2 regions of the Pseudarthrobacter raffinosi genome follow, and region 2 is predicted to be linked to the other one. Evidence: predicted binding sites of a transcription regulator. Region 2 holds the regulator's gene; the other holds the start of a gene.
What was found. The regulator HrcA, encoded in region 2, represses chaperone genes, less so after heat shock. The targets are predictions, from matches to a motif close to TTNGCACTCGNNNNNNNCGAGTGCNAA.
Positions count from the first base shown of each region.

Region 1: a site for HrcA is predicted at 1,925-1,951, ahead of groL (chaperonin GroEL). Genes of this name have one in related genera too.

Region 1 covers NZ_JAMXBG010000020.1:26,330-33,305, reverse strand. Annotated here, with positions in the region: partial or broken gene NG697_RS21425 (ABC transporter substrate-binding protein) at 1-39, shown strand, start outside; gene groL (chaperonin GroEL) at 117-1,745, opposite strand; gene NG697_RS17250 (ABC transporter substrate-binding protein) at 2,038-3,303, opposite strand; gene NG697_RS17245 (cold-shock protein) at 3,315-3,521, opposite strand; gene NG697_RS17240 (LytR C-terminal domain-containing protein) at 3,680-4,297, opposite strand; gene NG697_RS17235 (DUF3263 domain-containing protein) at 4,349-4,678, opposite strand; gene NG697_RS17230 (uracil-DNA glycosylase) at 4,812-5,582, shown strand; gene NG697_RS17225 (siderophore-interacting protein) at 5,597-6,436, shown strand; gene NG697_RS17220 (threonine/serine exporter family protein) at 6,459-6,976, opposite strand, start outside.
Region 2 covers NZ_JAMXBG010000016.1:70,777-77,752, reverse strand. Annotated here, with positions in the region: gene NG697_RS15395 (GerMN domain-containing protein) at 1-650, shown strand, start outside; gene NG697_RS15390 (16S rRNA (uracil(1498)-N(3))-methyltransferase) at 672-1,454, opposite strand; gene dnaJ (molecular chaperone DnaJ) at 1,457-2,584, opposite strand; gene hrcA (heat-inducible transcriptional repressor HrcA) at 2,662-3,675, opposite strand; gene NG697_RS15375 (DUF3097 domain-containing protein) at 3,823-4,671, shown strand; gene NG697_RS15370 (DUF4870 domain-containing protein) at 4,800-5,219, shown strand; gene hemW (radical SAM family heme chaperone HemW) at 5,289-6,518, opposite strand; gene lepA (translation elongation factor 4) at 6,555-6,976, opposite strand, start outside.

The DNA of each region.
Region 1 (6,976 bases), on a different contig from region 2:
AAGGAAGTCGAAGGGATGCTGGCCACGGCCCGCAAGTAGCGCCAAACAAATGCGGCCCCCTCCAGTGGAGGGGGCCGCATTATGGTTTGCGCGGAACGTAGTCCGGGCGCTGGGGACTAGAAGCCGCCCATGCCGCCCATGTCGTCGCCGCCACCCATGGCCGGAGCGTTCTTCTCCGGCTTGTCGGCCACTACGGCCTCGGTGGTGAGGAACAGACCGGCAATGGAAGCCGCGTTCTGCAGGGCAGAGCGGGTTACCTTGACCGGGTCGTTGATGCCGGCAGCCAGCAGGTCGACGTATTCGCCGGTTGCTGCGTTCAGGCCGTGGCCTGCAGGCAGGCCGCGGACCTTGTCGACAACAACGCCAGGCTCGAGGCCAGCGTTGAAGGCGATCTGCTTCAGCGGGGCGTCGATGGCAACGCGGACGATGTTCGCACCGGTTGCTTCGTCACCTGTCAGGTTCAGGTTCGCGAACGCCTTGGCGCCGGCCTGGATCAGTGCAACGCCGCCACCGGCGACGATGCCTTCTTCAACAGCAGCCTTCGCGTTGCGGACAGCGTCCTCAATGCGGTGCTTGCGTTCCTTGAGCTCAACTTCGGTTGCGGCACCGGCCTTGATGACTGCAACGCCGCCGGCCAGCTTGGCCAGGCGTTCCTGCAGCTTCTCGCGGTCGTAGTCCGAATCGGAGTTTTCGATCTCGGCACGGATCTGGGAAACGCGGCCAGCGATCTGGTCGGCGTCGCCGGCACCTTCAACGATGGTGGTCTCGTCCTTGGTGACAACAACCTTGCGGGCGCGTCCCAGGAGTTCCAGTCCGGCGGTCTCCAGCTTGAGTCCGACTTCCTCGGCGATGACCTGGCCACCGGTGAGTACAGCGATGTCGGCCAGCTGGGCCTTGCGGCGGTCGCCGAAGCCCGGAGCCTTGACGGCAACGGACTTGAAGGTGCCACGGATCTTGTTGACGATCAGGGTGGCCAGGGCCTCGCCCTCGATGTCCTCGGCAATGATCAGCAGCGGCTTGTTGGACTGCATGACCTTTTCCAGGACAGCAACCAGTTCCTTGACGTTGGAGATCTTGGAGTTGACGATCAGGATGTACGGGTCCTCAAGGACCGTTTCCTGGCGCTCAGTATCAGTAACGAAGTAAGCGGAGATGTAACCCTTGTCGAAGCGCATGCCTTCGGTGAGCTCGAGCTCCAGGCCGAAGGTGTTGGACTCCTCGACGGTGATGACGCCTTCTTTGCCCACCTTGTCCAGGGCTTCAGCGATCAGGGCGCCGATTTCGTCGTCACCGGCGGAGATGGAGGCAGTAGCCGCAATCTCTTCCTTGGTTTCGATTTCCTTGGCCGAGGCCAGCAGTTCAACCGTGACGGCCGCGACAGCCTTCTCGATACCGCGCTTGAGGGACAGCGGGTCAGCGCCGGCCGCGACGTTGCGCAGGCCTTCCTTGACCAGGGCCTGCGCCAGCACGGTAGCCGTGGTGGTGCCGTCGCCAGCGACGTCGTCCGTCTTCTTGGCAACTTCCTTGACCAGCTCAGCGCCGATCTTTTCGTAAGGGTCGTCCAGTTCGATCTCCTTGGCGATGGAAACACCATCGTTGGTGATCGTGGGGGCGCCCCACTTCTTTTCGAGGACGACGTTGCGTCCACGCGGGCCGAGGGTGACCTTGACGGCGTCGGCGAGGATGTTCAGGCCCCGCTCAAGACCGCGGCGTGCCTCTTCATCAAATGCAATGATCTTGGCCATAACGGCAGTAGTCCTTTCGGGACAGTCGTTAAGAATGAACCTCACTGCAGTGCCCGCGACGGACGATCCTTCACCGGCGGCCTCTGTATGCCGCGGCTGGGGATCTCACTCCAGCTAGGTATTTCTCTCGCTCCACGACCCGCCGCCAAGCTCCGCTGCCGGAAAAACCGGACGTTGCTTTAGCAGTCGGTACGTAAGAGTGCTAACTCAATAATTAGCACTCCCTAGGTGAGAGTGCAAGCGAAAGACCCCGCAAATCGCCCTGTCAGGGCGACCCGTTCGCCATTGGCGATCAGCCTGCGGCCCGGCCCGCAGCCTCACGGCCGCTGAGCACTGCCTTGTTGTCCGCGCCGTACGTGAACACCATGTAATTGGCAGTGGTGATGTCACCGTTGGAATCGAAGGCAACCGGCCCCGATTCGCCGTCGTAATTAATGCCTGCCCCGGTCTTCAGGACAGCGAGGCACTCGGTGTAGGACAGGCACGGCTTGGTGGCCGGGCCAGAGGCCTTCGCGGCGGGCTGCCCGCCAACTGTCCCGCCGGACACGGCGATCAGGTTGGCGGCGATGGAGCGGCCGGCATCGTCGTCAGCCTTCGCTGCCGCCAGGGTCGCGAGGTTCACGGCGTCGTAGGTCTCGGCGGCGAACGAAAGGTCTTTCAATGCAGGGTTGACCGAAACAAGCCGTGCTTGGAAGTCCGCGGACGGCAGCAGGCCTGGCACCACTGCACGGGCGCCGTCGAGGGCCTTGGATCCCACCCCCGAACCGTATTGGGCGAAGGCGCCGTCGCTCAGGATGATGCTCTTGCCCGAGATCCCAGCGTTATTGAGCTCGGCGATGGCGCCCTGGGCATCGCCCCTGGCGATGAGCACCACGGCGTCAGGCGTGGCAGCCTTGGCAGCAGCTGCCGCGTTCCCGGCGTCGCCGGGCTTGAAGGCGGTGGTGGAGACAGTCTCCAGGCCGGCGTTCTTGGCGGCGCCGGTCACCGCGACCGAAACGTCCTTTCCGTAGCTAGAGTCCTGGTAGACCACGGCAAGGCCCTTGGCGCCGCCGTCCTTGGCCAGTTTCACCAGCACCGAGGCCTGTGCAACGTCCGCGGCCGCCGTCCTGAAGTAGTAGCCGCCGCTCTTGAAGCGGGACAGGCCGGCAGCGGAGTTGGCCGGCGAGACGAGCGGGACCCGCGCAGCCGAGAGGACGTCGATGGCGGCAGCGGCGTGACTCGAATCCGTGGGACCGATCACTGCATCAACCTTGGCTGAGGCCAGATTCCTGGCCTGGGCATCGGCGCCTTCACCGGCGCCTACCACCAGGTCAACAAGCCTGCCCTTGTGACCGCCGGCCGCATTGATTTCCTTGATGGCCAGTTGGGCCGCAGCGAGCTGCGAGTCGTTGAGGAAGGCCTGCCCCCCTGCGCTGTCCTGGATCAGCCCGATCCGCAGCGTGCCGTCACCGGACGCTTCAGCGGATTCAACGCGGGCGTTGCCGCCTGCCCCGGCACAGCCGGCCAGGGCCAGCAGGACGGCCGCCCCCGTGGCTGTGCGGACGATTGTTGAACGCAAGCTGCGGGAGATCACTGCGTGGGCCGGACGTTTTCTGCCTGCGGGCCCTTCTCGCCTTCACCGACTTCAAGCTCCACGCGCTGGCCCTCATCCAGGGCCCGGTAACCTTCGCCCTCAATGGCCGACCAGTGCACAAAGACATCGTCCCCGGAGCCGTCCACCGTAATAAAGCCGTAGCCCTTTTCGGCGTTGAACCACTTAACCGTTCCCAATGCCATGATGTCCACTCTTTTCCGTCGTGCCGTCGGTCCCTGTCGGAAGTGTGCCGCTTGTTACGGACCGAAGCCTGAAATCACTCTAGCGACAAGCCATCCGGCGGGCCGAACCACACGGCCGCTCCGGGGCCCAAAAGTTACTCAGGCGTGACCGCGAGACGCTACTGGTAGCCCGGCCCCAGGACAACAACCAACGGCACCTGGAAGTCCTGGCTCTCCACCAGAGTAGGGATGTTCAGGAGTTCGGAGACTGCTTCGGCGTTGGCTTTCTGCGCCGGGCCCGAGTAGAAGATCGCGGATGTTTGCTGCGGAGCGCCGCCCCAGTTCCCCACCTGGCCCAGCGTCCAGCCATCGGCCTGGACCATAGAGCTGATGCGTCCGGCGAGCCCGGCCTTACCGGAGGCGTTGTAGATGGCCACGCCCTGGGTCTTGTCCAGCACAACCGCGGAGGGAATGTTACTGGGCGAAGCGCTGGGCTCGGCGTCAGGGCTATTAGAGGGCTCCGGGTCCGTGGAGGCTTCAGCGGTGGCCGACGGTGCCGCGCTTGCCTCGGGGGCCGCGGTTGATTCCAGGCTGGTGGAGGCTTCACTGCCGGCCTGGGTGAACCCGAGCTTGGGAAGGATCAGGAAGGACACCACTCCAATGGCCAATGCCACAATCCCCACCGCGAGGATGGGCCACAGCTTGCGGCGGGCAGGCGCCGAGGCCGCACGGTGGACGCCTTGCCGCGAGGCGGACTCCGGAACCTTGTCGAATTCATCCCGAGCGTATTTGGTCATGGTGGGGAGACGTCCTTGTTGATTGCTGCTGATTGCTCAGCACGAGCGTGGTCAGGCGTCGGAACCCAGGCGTCGTGCAGTGCGTGCCCGGTGACGCGACGTACGTAGTCTACGCAATCTCTTGATCAACATGGGGTCGTGGGCCAGTGCAGCCTCGGTGTCGATGAGGGCGTTGAGCAGCTGGTAGTAGTGCGTTGCGGACAGATCGAACAGCTCCCTGATGGCCTGTTCCTTGGCCCCGGCGTACTTCCACCACTGCCGCTCGAGTGCCAGCATTTGCTGGTCGCGCTCGCTCAACGGGGAGTCACGGAGGGTAAAGTCAGCCAGCAAAGAACCGCGCTCCTCCGGCTCCGGCATATATTCCCGAGGAGGTTCCGCCACGGCACACCCCTTCGCTGGTCTCGCTGAATCACCGGTCAAGTTACTAAATCTCCTCCCCATGCTACGGCGTGAATAACACGGTTGTCATTTGCGCCCCGACCGCAGCATCAGGCAACCCTGCGAGAATGGGAGCGTGTTTGAATCTGACGCGCTGTTCGAACTGACGGCGGACCCGGCGGAGGCCGTTGGCTTTGCCGAGATGGCCGCCTTGCCGCTCAGTGAGCTGATGGCTGCCGACTGGGCGGAGGCGCTGGGCCCCGTAGAGAGTGAGCTGCGCGGCGTCCTGGGCTTCCTGGCTGCCGAAGTTGCCGCGGGCCACCGCGTGCTGCCGGCGCCGTCGAACGTTCTGCGCGCCTTCCGGCAGCCGCTGGCTGGCGTGAAGGTCCTGGTAGTGGGCCAAGACCCCTACCCCACGCCGGGCCACGCGATCGGCCTGTCCTTTGCCGTTGACGGGCGGACCCGCCCCATCCCGCGGAGCCTCGCGAATATCTACCGTGAGCTGGAGTCTGACCTCGGCCTTCCGGCGCGCGTCCACGGCGACCTGTCCGCCTGGGCAAGCCAAGGGGTCCTGCTGCTTAACCGGGTCATGAGCGTCCGCGCCGGGGCAGCCGGCTCCCACCGGGGCAAAGGCTGGGAGGCCATCACGACGGCGGCAGTCACCGCGGTGGCCAGCCGGCGCACTTCCGACGGCGGGCCGTCGCCGCTGGTGGCGGTGCTGTGGGGCAAGGACGCGGAGAGCGTCCGGCCCCTCCTGCCCGGCGCGGCGGTCGTGTCCAGCGCCCACCCCAGCCCGCTGTCGGCGTCGCGCGGATTCTTCGGCTCCCGGCCCTTCAGCACCATCAACCAACTGCTGCAGGACCAGGGATGCCCTGGCGTAACCTGGGAACTCCCTCCGGTCCCTTAGCTTAGGCTTGCCTTATGAGCACTCTTCCGGCCGCCACCAACGCCACGAAAAAAACACGTCCGCAGATCGATCTCACGGTCATCCGACGGGAAGAACTCTCGCCATACATGGTCAGGATCGTGGCCGGCGGCGAAGGTTTTGCCGCCTACGTGAACAACACCTTCGTGGACCGCTACATCAAAATCGTCTTCCCGCAGCCCGGCGTTGACTATGCCCAGCCCCTGGACCTGTGGACCATCCGCGAAACCATGCCCCGCGAGCAGTGGCCCTTCACCCGCACCTACACGGTCCGCTGGGTGGACACCGAGGCCCAGGAACTCGCCATCGACTTTGTGATCCACGGCGACGAAGGGCTGGCCGGCCCTTGGGCGGCTGCCGCCAAGCCCGGGGACACCTTCACCTTCACCGGCCCGGGCGGCGCCTACAACCCGGCGCCTGACGCTGACTGGTACCTCTTTGCCGGCGATGAAGCCGCACTTCCTGCGATCGCCGCCGCCATCGAATCGCTGCCGGCGGAAGCGACAGGCCTGGCGTATATCGAGGTGGACAGCGACGCCGACATCCAGCCCCTCGCGTCCCCGGCGGGCGTTAAGGTGACCTGGCTGCGCCGCCACGGCGCGCCGGCAGGCGCCGGGGACCTCCTCGTCTCAGCGGTGGCCGACGCCGAATGGCCCACTGGCCGCGTTGACGTTTTTGCCCATGGCGAGCGCGGCTACATGAAGAGCCTGCGGGACGTGTTTTTCGTCCAGCGCGGCCTGGAACGGAGCCAGGTTTCGCTGTCCGGCTACTGGGCCCAGGGCCGGGTGGAGGACGACTTTCAGGCGGAGAAGAAACTGCCCATGGGGAAGATCTAAGCAGGGAAGATCTGAGCTGTACCTAGCGGCGCCGGGCGCGTCGCCGTTCGTTGCTGGCCAGGCTGCCCGTCAACGGCCGGGCCAGGGTGTCGCCGAGGACAATGCCGGCCGCTGTGCCCAGGACGATCGCGCCGGCGTTGAGCATGCCGCCAGCGCCGAGGAGGATTTCGGATTCCTCGATGGTCAGCACATACATCGAGCGGAAAATGGTCAGCCCGGGCAGCAGGATCAGGGCCGCCGGGACGGCCACCACCAGCTGCGGTGCGCCCATCTTCAACGCCACCACCCGCGCCAGCAGGCCAATCACAACGGCGGCGAGCGCCGGGGAGAACCGGTCACCGACGCCGAGGGACGCGGCACCCAGCAGCACAAGGTAGCCCACGACGCCCACGCCCGCGGTAGGCAGCAGCAGCTCCCAGGAGGTCTGCTCCGTCACGCCGATGGCCATCACGGCGACGGCAATAAAGATCACCAGGACCCAGAGGTCGTAGGCTGGCGGGAATGTCTGGGTAACGCTAATGGGCTGCATTCCGGTCATCG
Region 2 (6,976 bases):
TGACCCGCGCCCTGCGGGCCATGATGTCCGAGAAGCCGCTGGACCCGGATTTCTTCACGCCTTGGCAGGATCCCGAGAAACTCGCCTCGTCCATCTCCGGCAAGAACGTCATTACCGTCGACGTCTCGGAGGATGCCTTTAACAGCAATCTCGACGCCGACATGGCCGGCCGCGCCATTCAGCAGCTGGTCTTTACCGCTACGGCAGCGGCTGCGAGTTCCGGCCTGATCGATTCCGGCCAGCAGATCCAGGTCAGGATCCTGGTGGATAGCCACACCGACTACGTTGCCTTCGACCACGTCCAGCTTGGCGCCCCCATGTCCCGAGCTGCCGGAATGGTGGCGCCCGTGTGGATCATCGATCCGCAGGAAGGGACGGACCTGGCCGGCGGAAGCGTCAAGATCACCGGCCGCAGCACCGTTCCGGGCGGTAAGCTCCGCTGGCAGATCCTGCGGGCCGAAGCGAACGGGAACAAGACGCCCTACCTCACCGGGGAGACCACTGCAGCTGCGGAAGCGGCCCAGTCCGGAGTGTTTACGCTTGCCCTTAGCCTGTCCGCCGGGAGTTACGAGCTCCGCGTTTCGCAGGTGGATGCGGCCGGCACCAGCCAGGAGCTGAATGTGGATACGCGGAACTTCAACGTCCGGTAGCAGCATGCGCAGCAGGCGGCCTCAGGATACCGGGGCTGTCCAGCGTCCCAGTACATCGCTCGCCAGAACAACCGCTGCCGGTCCGGCCGTGGATGACCTCAGGACGTGGTGTCCCAGGAGCGCCGTCACGGCGCCGGCGTCGCAAAGCCGGGTGACTTCGCGAGGACTGATTCCGCCTTCCGGGCCAACGATGAGCAGAATTTCCAGGGGTCCGGCGCCAGCCTGGTTGCCCTGCCATGCTTCCAGGACAGACCGGAGCGGCCGGACCGCGTCTTCGTGCAGGATTACGGCCAGATCCGCTGCCGCCACGGCCGCCCCAAGGCCTGGCGTTTCGACGGCGGCGCGCACCTCGGGGATCCAGGCGCGGCGTGCCTGCTTGGCGGCGGCAGTGACCACGGACTGCCATTTTGCGTGGGCCTTGGCCGCGCGCTCACCCTTCCAGCGGACAATTGATCGCTCGGACTGCCAGGGAACTACGGCATCGATCCCGAGTTCGGTTGCCGTTTCCACGGCCATTTCATCGCGGTCCCCCTTGGCCAGGGCCTGCACCAGCACCAGCCGGATATCGGGCCGGTCCTCCACCACGAGGGCGGAGCATTCCACGGTGAGCTCCGCGGGCGACGCCGAGACAACAGTTCCTGTCAGCCGCTTTCCGGCGCCGTCGGCAATGTCCACTGCTTCTCCGGGAGATAGCCGTTTTACGGTCACGGCGTGGCGTGCCTCCGGCCCTTGAAGGACAAAACGGGCACCGGGCACCAGCTCGTCCAGCGACCCGGCACCGCTGAAGAAAACGGGATTGCTCACCGTTACAGGTTACCGAACCGGTCCCGCAGCTTGGCAAAGACGCCGCCGCTGGCAGCCAGCTTGCCTTCCGTGAACTGCTCGCCCCGCAGCTTCGCCAGCTGCCGCAGGAGATCCTCCTGCGCGGCATCGAGCTTGGCCGGCGTCTCCACCTGCAGATGGACCATCAGGTCCCCGCGGCCGTAACCGCGCAGGTGCGTCACGCCGAGTCCACGGAGCGTGATGATCTCTCCGGACTGCGTCCCTGCCTTGACATCGATTTCCTGCAGCCCGTCAAAGGTTTCCAGTGACAGCTCGGTGCCCAGGGCGGCGGCAGTCATCGGGATGTGCAGCGTTGCGTGCAGGTCGTCACCGTCGCGCGCGTAGGTGGCGTCGTTGTTGACCCGGAGTTCCACGTACAGGTCCCCGGACGGTCCGCCGGCCGGGCCTGCTTCGCCCTGCCCGGAGAGCTGGATCCGGGTGCCTGTGGCAACACCGGCCGGCACCTTGATGGTGAGCGACCGCCGGCTGCGGATGCGGCCTTGGCCGCTGCATTCGTTGCAGGGGTCCTTGATGACCGTCCCGAAGCCTTCGCAGCTGCCACACGGGGCCGCCGTCATGACCTGGCCCAGGATGGAGCGAACCGCCCGCTGGACCTGGCCGCTGCCGCCGCAGATATCGCAGCGCACAGGGTGGCTGCCTTCGCGGCAGCATGACCCGTTGCAGGTGGGGCAGGTGACGGCTGTGTCCACTTCGAGTTTCCGGTTGACGCCGAACACGGCATCGCGGAGTTCGATCCGTACACTGATCAGCGCGTCCTGGCCGCGGCGGACCCGGGACGCGGGGCCGGAGGTGCCGCCGGCCCCGAAGAACGTGTCGAAGATGTCCTGGAACGCGAAGCCCTGGCCGGAGTATCCGCCGCCGCCGAACCCGTTGTCGGTGCCGTTCTCATTGCCGGTGGTGTCATAGATCCGGCGCTTCTGCGGGTCCGAAAGTACCTCGTAGGCATGGGTCACGGCCTTGAAGCGGTCCGATGCATCGTCCCCGGGGTTTACGTCCGGGTGAAGAGTGCGGGCCAGCTTGCGGTAGGCCTTCTTGATCTCTTCCCCGGTGGCTTCCGGCGAGACTCCGAGGACGTCGTAGTGGCTGCTCAAAGTTCGTATCTCTTCCTTGTTGTACTGCCGGCAGCCGGGCTGCCGGCACTGCTCTTCGTGCCTGGACCGCGGTGCTGTTACGGACCCAGAATTCTTGAAAGGTAACGGGCTACTGCCCTGACGGCGGCCATGGTGGTGGGATAGTCCATCCGCGTAGGGCCGAGCACACCGATCTTGGCAGTGCTGTCTGGTCCGTAGCCCGTGGCCACCACGGAGGCTTCCGCGAGCCCGTCGTACGGGTTTTCACGCCCGATGCTGACTGCCACGCCCCTCGGATCCTGCGCCATGTCGCTCAGGAGGCGCAGCAGGACAACCTGCTCCTCGAGCGCTTCCAGGACCGGCCCGATACTGAGCGGAAAATCCACATTGGAGCGGGCGAGGTTCGCCGTTCCGGCCATGACCATGCGTTCCTCCCGGCTGCTGTGGGCGAGCGTTTCCAGCCCGTGGGCCAAGGCCTGGGCCGCCGCGCGTTGGCCCGGGCTGACGGACAAAACGACTCCCGGCAGCGAGGGGGTCAGCCGGCTCAGCGAGATGCCCGCGAGTGATCCGAGGAAGTGTGACCGCAGCGCGGCGATGGCGTCGTCGCCGAGGTCCTGGCCGATGTCGATCACGCGCTGCTCGACCTTGCCGGTGGTGGCGATGAGGATCACCAGGACCTGCCGGGGCGCGAGCAGGACGAATTCGATGTGGCGGATGGTGGCGCGGCTCAGATGCGGATACTGCACTACGGCGACCTGGTTGGTCAGCTGCGACAGCATCCTGACGGTCCTGTCAAGGACGTCGTCCAGATCGTCGGCGCCCTCCAGCAGCGACTGGATTGCACGCCGTTCCGCATGGGAAAGCGGCTTTACCGCTGAAATCTGGTCCACAAACAGCCGATAGCCTTTGTCTGTGGGGATCCGTCCGGCGCTGGTGTGCGGGGCCGTGATCAGGCCGTCGTCTTCCAAGGCCGCCATGTCGTTGCGGATGGTGGCACTGGACACGCCGAGGTGGTGGCGTTCCACGAGCGCTTTTGAACCTACTGGCTCGCGGGAGTGCACATAGTCCTCCACGATGGCGCGCAGTACTTCGAGTTTGCGCGGCTCGCTCATATTCCACCTCCATCCGTGGTCACTGCAGGGTTAGCACTCGACATGCCTAAGTGCTAACAGTCTAATATGAGTCACCCCGTTGTTAGCATTGGTACCGCTCCGGGCGAAATTCCGGGCCAGGATCTAGCGGCAAGGCGGAATCAATCCATGCAGTACCAGAACTGGGGTCCGCAGGAGATCACCGCGCCTGTGAGAAGCGAACTCCCCGAGGTCCCCGTGGAACGTGGCATGGTTCTCGAAGACGCCCAGTCAGGCTGGGTGGGAGCGGTGACCCGGGTGGAGAAGTCCGGGGGCATGCATGTCGTGGCCCTCGAAGACCGGCGCGGCAAGTCCCGGTCCTTCCGGCTGGGCTTCGGGTTCCTCCTGGAGGGGCAGCCCATCCGGCTCGTTCCCCCGGCGCCCAGGCAGGCCGCCCCCGTGGCCGCCGGCCGGACGGCGTCCGGCTCGTTCCGCGTGGCCGGCCAGCGCGCCCAGGTGGCCAAAGCCAGCAGAATCTGGGTGGAGGGAAAGCACGACGCCGAACTCGTGGAAAAAGTCTGGGGTGACGATCTCCGCGTAGAGGGCATCGTCGTCGAGCCTTTGCATGGCATTGATGACCTGGCAGGGACGGTGGCCGCATTCGGTCCCGGTCCAGGGCGGCGGCTGGGGGTCCTGGTGGACCACCTGGTGCCGGACTCGAAGGAGTGGCGCATCGCGGCTGCCGTGATGGCCTCCCCCGGCGCGGTGGGGAATGTCCTGATCGTCGGGCACCCTTACGTTGACGTGTGGCAGGCCATCCGGCCCGCTGTACTGGGCATCGAGCAATGGCCGGTGGTGCCGCGCGGGCAGGACTGGAAGACCGGAATCCTGGCAGCGTTCGGCTGGCCGCACTCCACCAAGGAAGACATCGGGCTTGGCTGGCAAAAGCTGCTGGGCGCTGTCCGCAGCTACGCGGACCTGGAAGCATCACTCCTCGGGAGAGTGGAGGAAGTCATCGACTTCCTGACGGTGCCCTGACACCGGATCCGGCTCCTGGCGGCAGCATTTGGTGGCTGAACCAGTATTCTTGGTACTGCGGAGGCTGCCGTTGCTTCACTCTGGCATTCTCCAACCCAGCACCATTGCACTTTCGAAGGAAGAAAACCGTGGCACAAAACGCACGCGAGCACCGGGACGACCACGGCGGCCAGGGCCGTTCCGAGTACCAGGGCGTTCCGGCTAACGCGCTGCCCCTGACGGCCAGCGAAGACCGCCAGTGGGCCACACTGGCACACTTCGGCGGGATCCTCGGCTGTGTTCCGTCACTGCTGATCTACCTGATTTTCCGTGAGCGCGGGCCGTTTACCGCCCAGGAATCCAAGGAAGCGCTGAACTTCAGCCTGCCGCCCACCATCGCGGCGCTGGTGGCCAATCTCCTGGTGTTCATTCCGGTGGTGGGAAACATCTTCGCCGTCATCGCCACCCTGATCTGGATTGCCCTGACCTGCTTCTCCGTGGCCGCAGGTATCCATGTCAACAAGGGCCAGCCCCACCGTTACCAGTACAACCTGCGCTGGATCAAGTAGTCCCCACCGTCACCCTAAACCTCCTCCAGGGAACCCTGCGGGCGTGGGCCCACCAGCTTGTCCGGCAGGTCAGCCTGGCAGGATCCTTCGGACCACGGCGTCGGCCAGCAGGCGGCCCTTCAGGGTCAATACCAGCGTGCCGTGGAAGGCAGCCGGTGGCTCCACCAGGCCGTCGGCAATGAGCCCGGCCACGGCGTGACGGCCGTGGTCGCCCAGCGTTGACGTTGCCAGCCCCGACACGAGCCGGGCCTCAAGCATCACGCGCTCAACGTCGCGGGTTTCGGCGTCCAGCGTTTCCCGCCCGGCGGCCGGCGACAGGCCCTGAGCGAGCCGTCCGGCGTAGGCCGTGGGGTGCTTGACGTTCCACCACCGCACCCCGCCGACGTGTGAATGTGCACCTGGCCCGATGCCCCACCAGTCGTCCCCGCGCCAGTACGCGAGGTTGTGCCGGCATGCCTGCTCCGGCGTCCGGGACCAGTTGCTGACCTCATACCAGCTAAGGCCAGCAGCGCCGATCAGCTGGTCGGCGAGTTCGTATTTGTCGGCGTGGTCGTCGTCGTCGATTCCCGGGACTTCACCACGGCGGATCTGGGCCGCCAGCTTGGTGCCGTCCTCAACGATCAGCGCGTAGGCACTGATGTGGTCTGGCTCGTAGGACAGGGCCGTCTCCAGGGAGAACCGCCAGTCCTCCAGGGACTCCCCCGGCGTCCCGTAGATCAGGTCCAGGCTCACGGCCAGTCCGGCATCGCGCGCCCACTGCACCACCTGCGGCACGCGGCTGGGCGTGTGCGTGCGGTCCAGGACCTTCAGTACATGGGGAACGGCAGACTGCATGCCAAAGGAAACCCGGGTGAAACCGGCATCGGCCAGGACCTGAAGGGATGCAGGGGTGACCGAGTCCGGGTTTGCTTCGGTAGTCACTTCGGCGCCGGGTTCCAGGCCCCAGTGCCCGACGGCGGCCGTCAGGATCCGCGCTAGGTCTTCCGCCGGGAGCAGCGTGGGGGTGCCGCCGCCGAAGAAGACTGTGCTCAGCGGCCGGTCCGGGAGACCCGAGTTCCGCAGGACCGTGGCGGCAAAGTCGACTTCGGACACGGCCGTGGTGGCGTAGGCGTCCTGTGACGCCCCGCCGCCCAGCTCGGTGGCCGTGTAGGTGTTGAAGTCGCAGTATCCGCAACGAACAGCGCAGAACGGGATGTGCACGTACAGCCCGAAGGCCCGGTCCGCCGCACCGGCCACTGCCTGGGCGGGCAGCAGACCGTCCGACGGCGCGGGGTCACCGAGCGGAAGAATGCTAGGCATTGCAGGGGCCTCCGGTGTTGCCGGCCACTGTCATCACTACTTCTTGGCCTTGTCCTTGGACTCGTCGGTGGTCAGCGCAGCGATGAAGGCTTCCTGGGGGACCTCAACGCGGCCCACCATCTTCATGCGCTTTTTGCCTTCCTTCTGCTTCTCCAGCAGTTTGCGCTTACGGGAAATGTCGCCGCCGTAGCACTTGGCCAGAACGTCCTTGCGGATGGCGCGGATGCTTTCCCGGGCGATGATCCTGGAGCCGATGGCAGCCTGGATGGGCACTTCGAACTGCTGGCGGGGAATGAGCTCGCGCAGTTTGCCGGTCATCATTACACCGTAGGCATAGGCCTTCTCGCGGTGCGTGATGGCGGAGAAGGCATCCACCTGTTCGCCTTGGAGCATGATGTCCACCTTGACCAGGTCGGCCACCTGCTCGCCGTCGGCTTTCCAGTCCAGCGAGCCGTAGC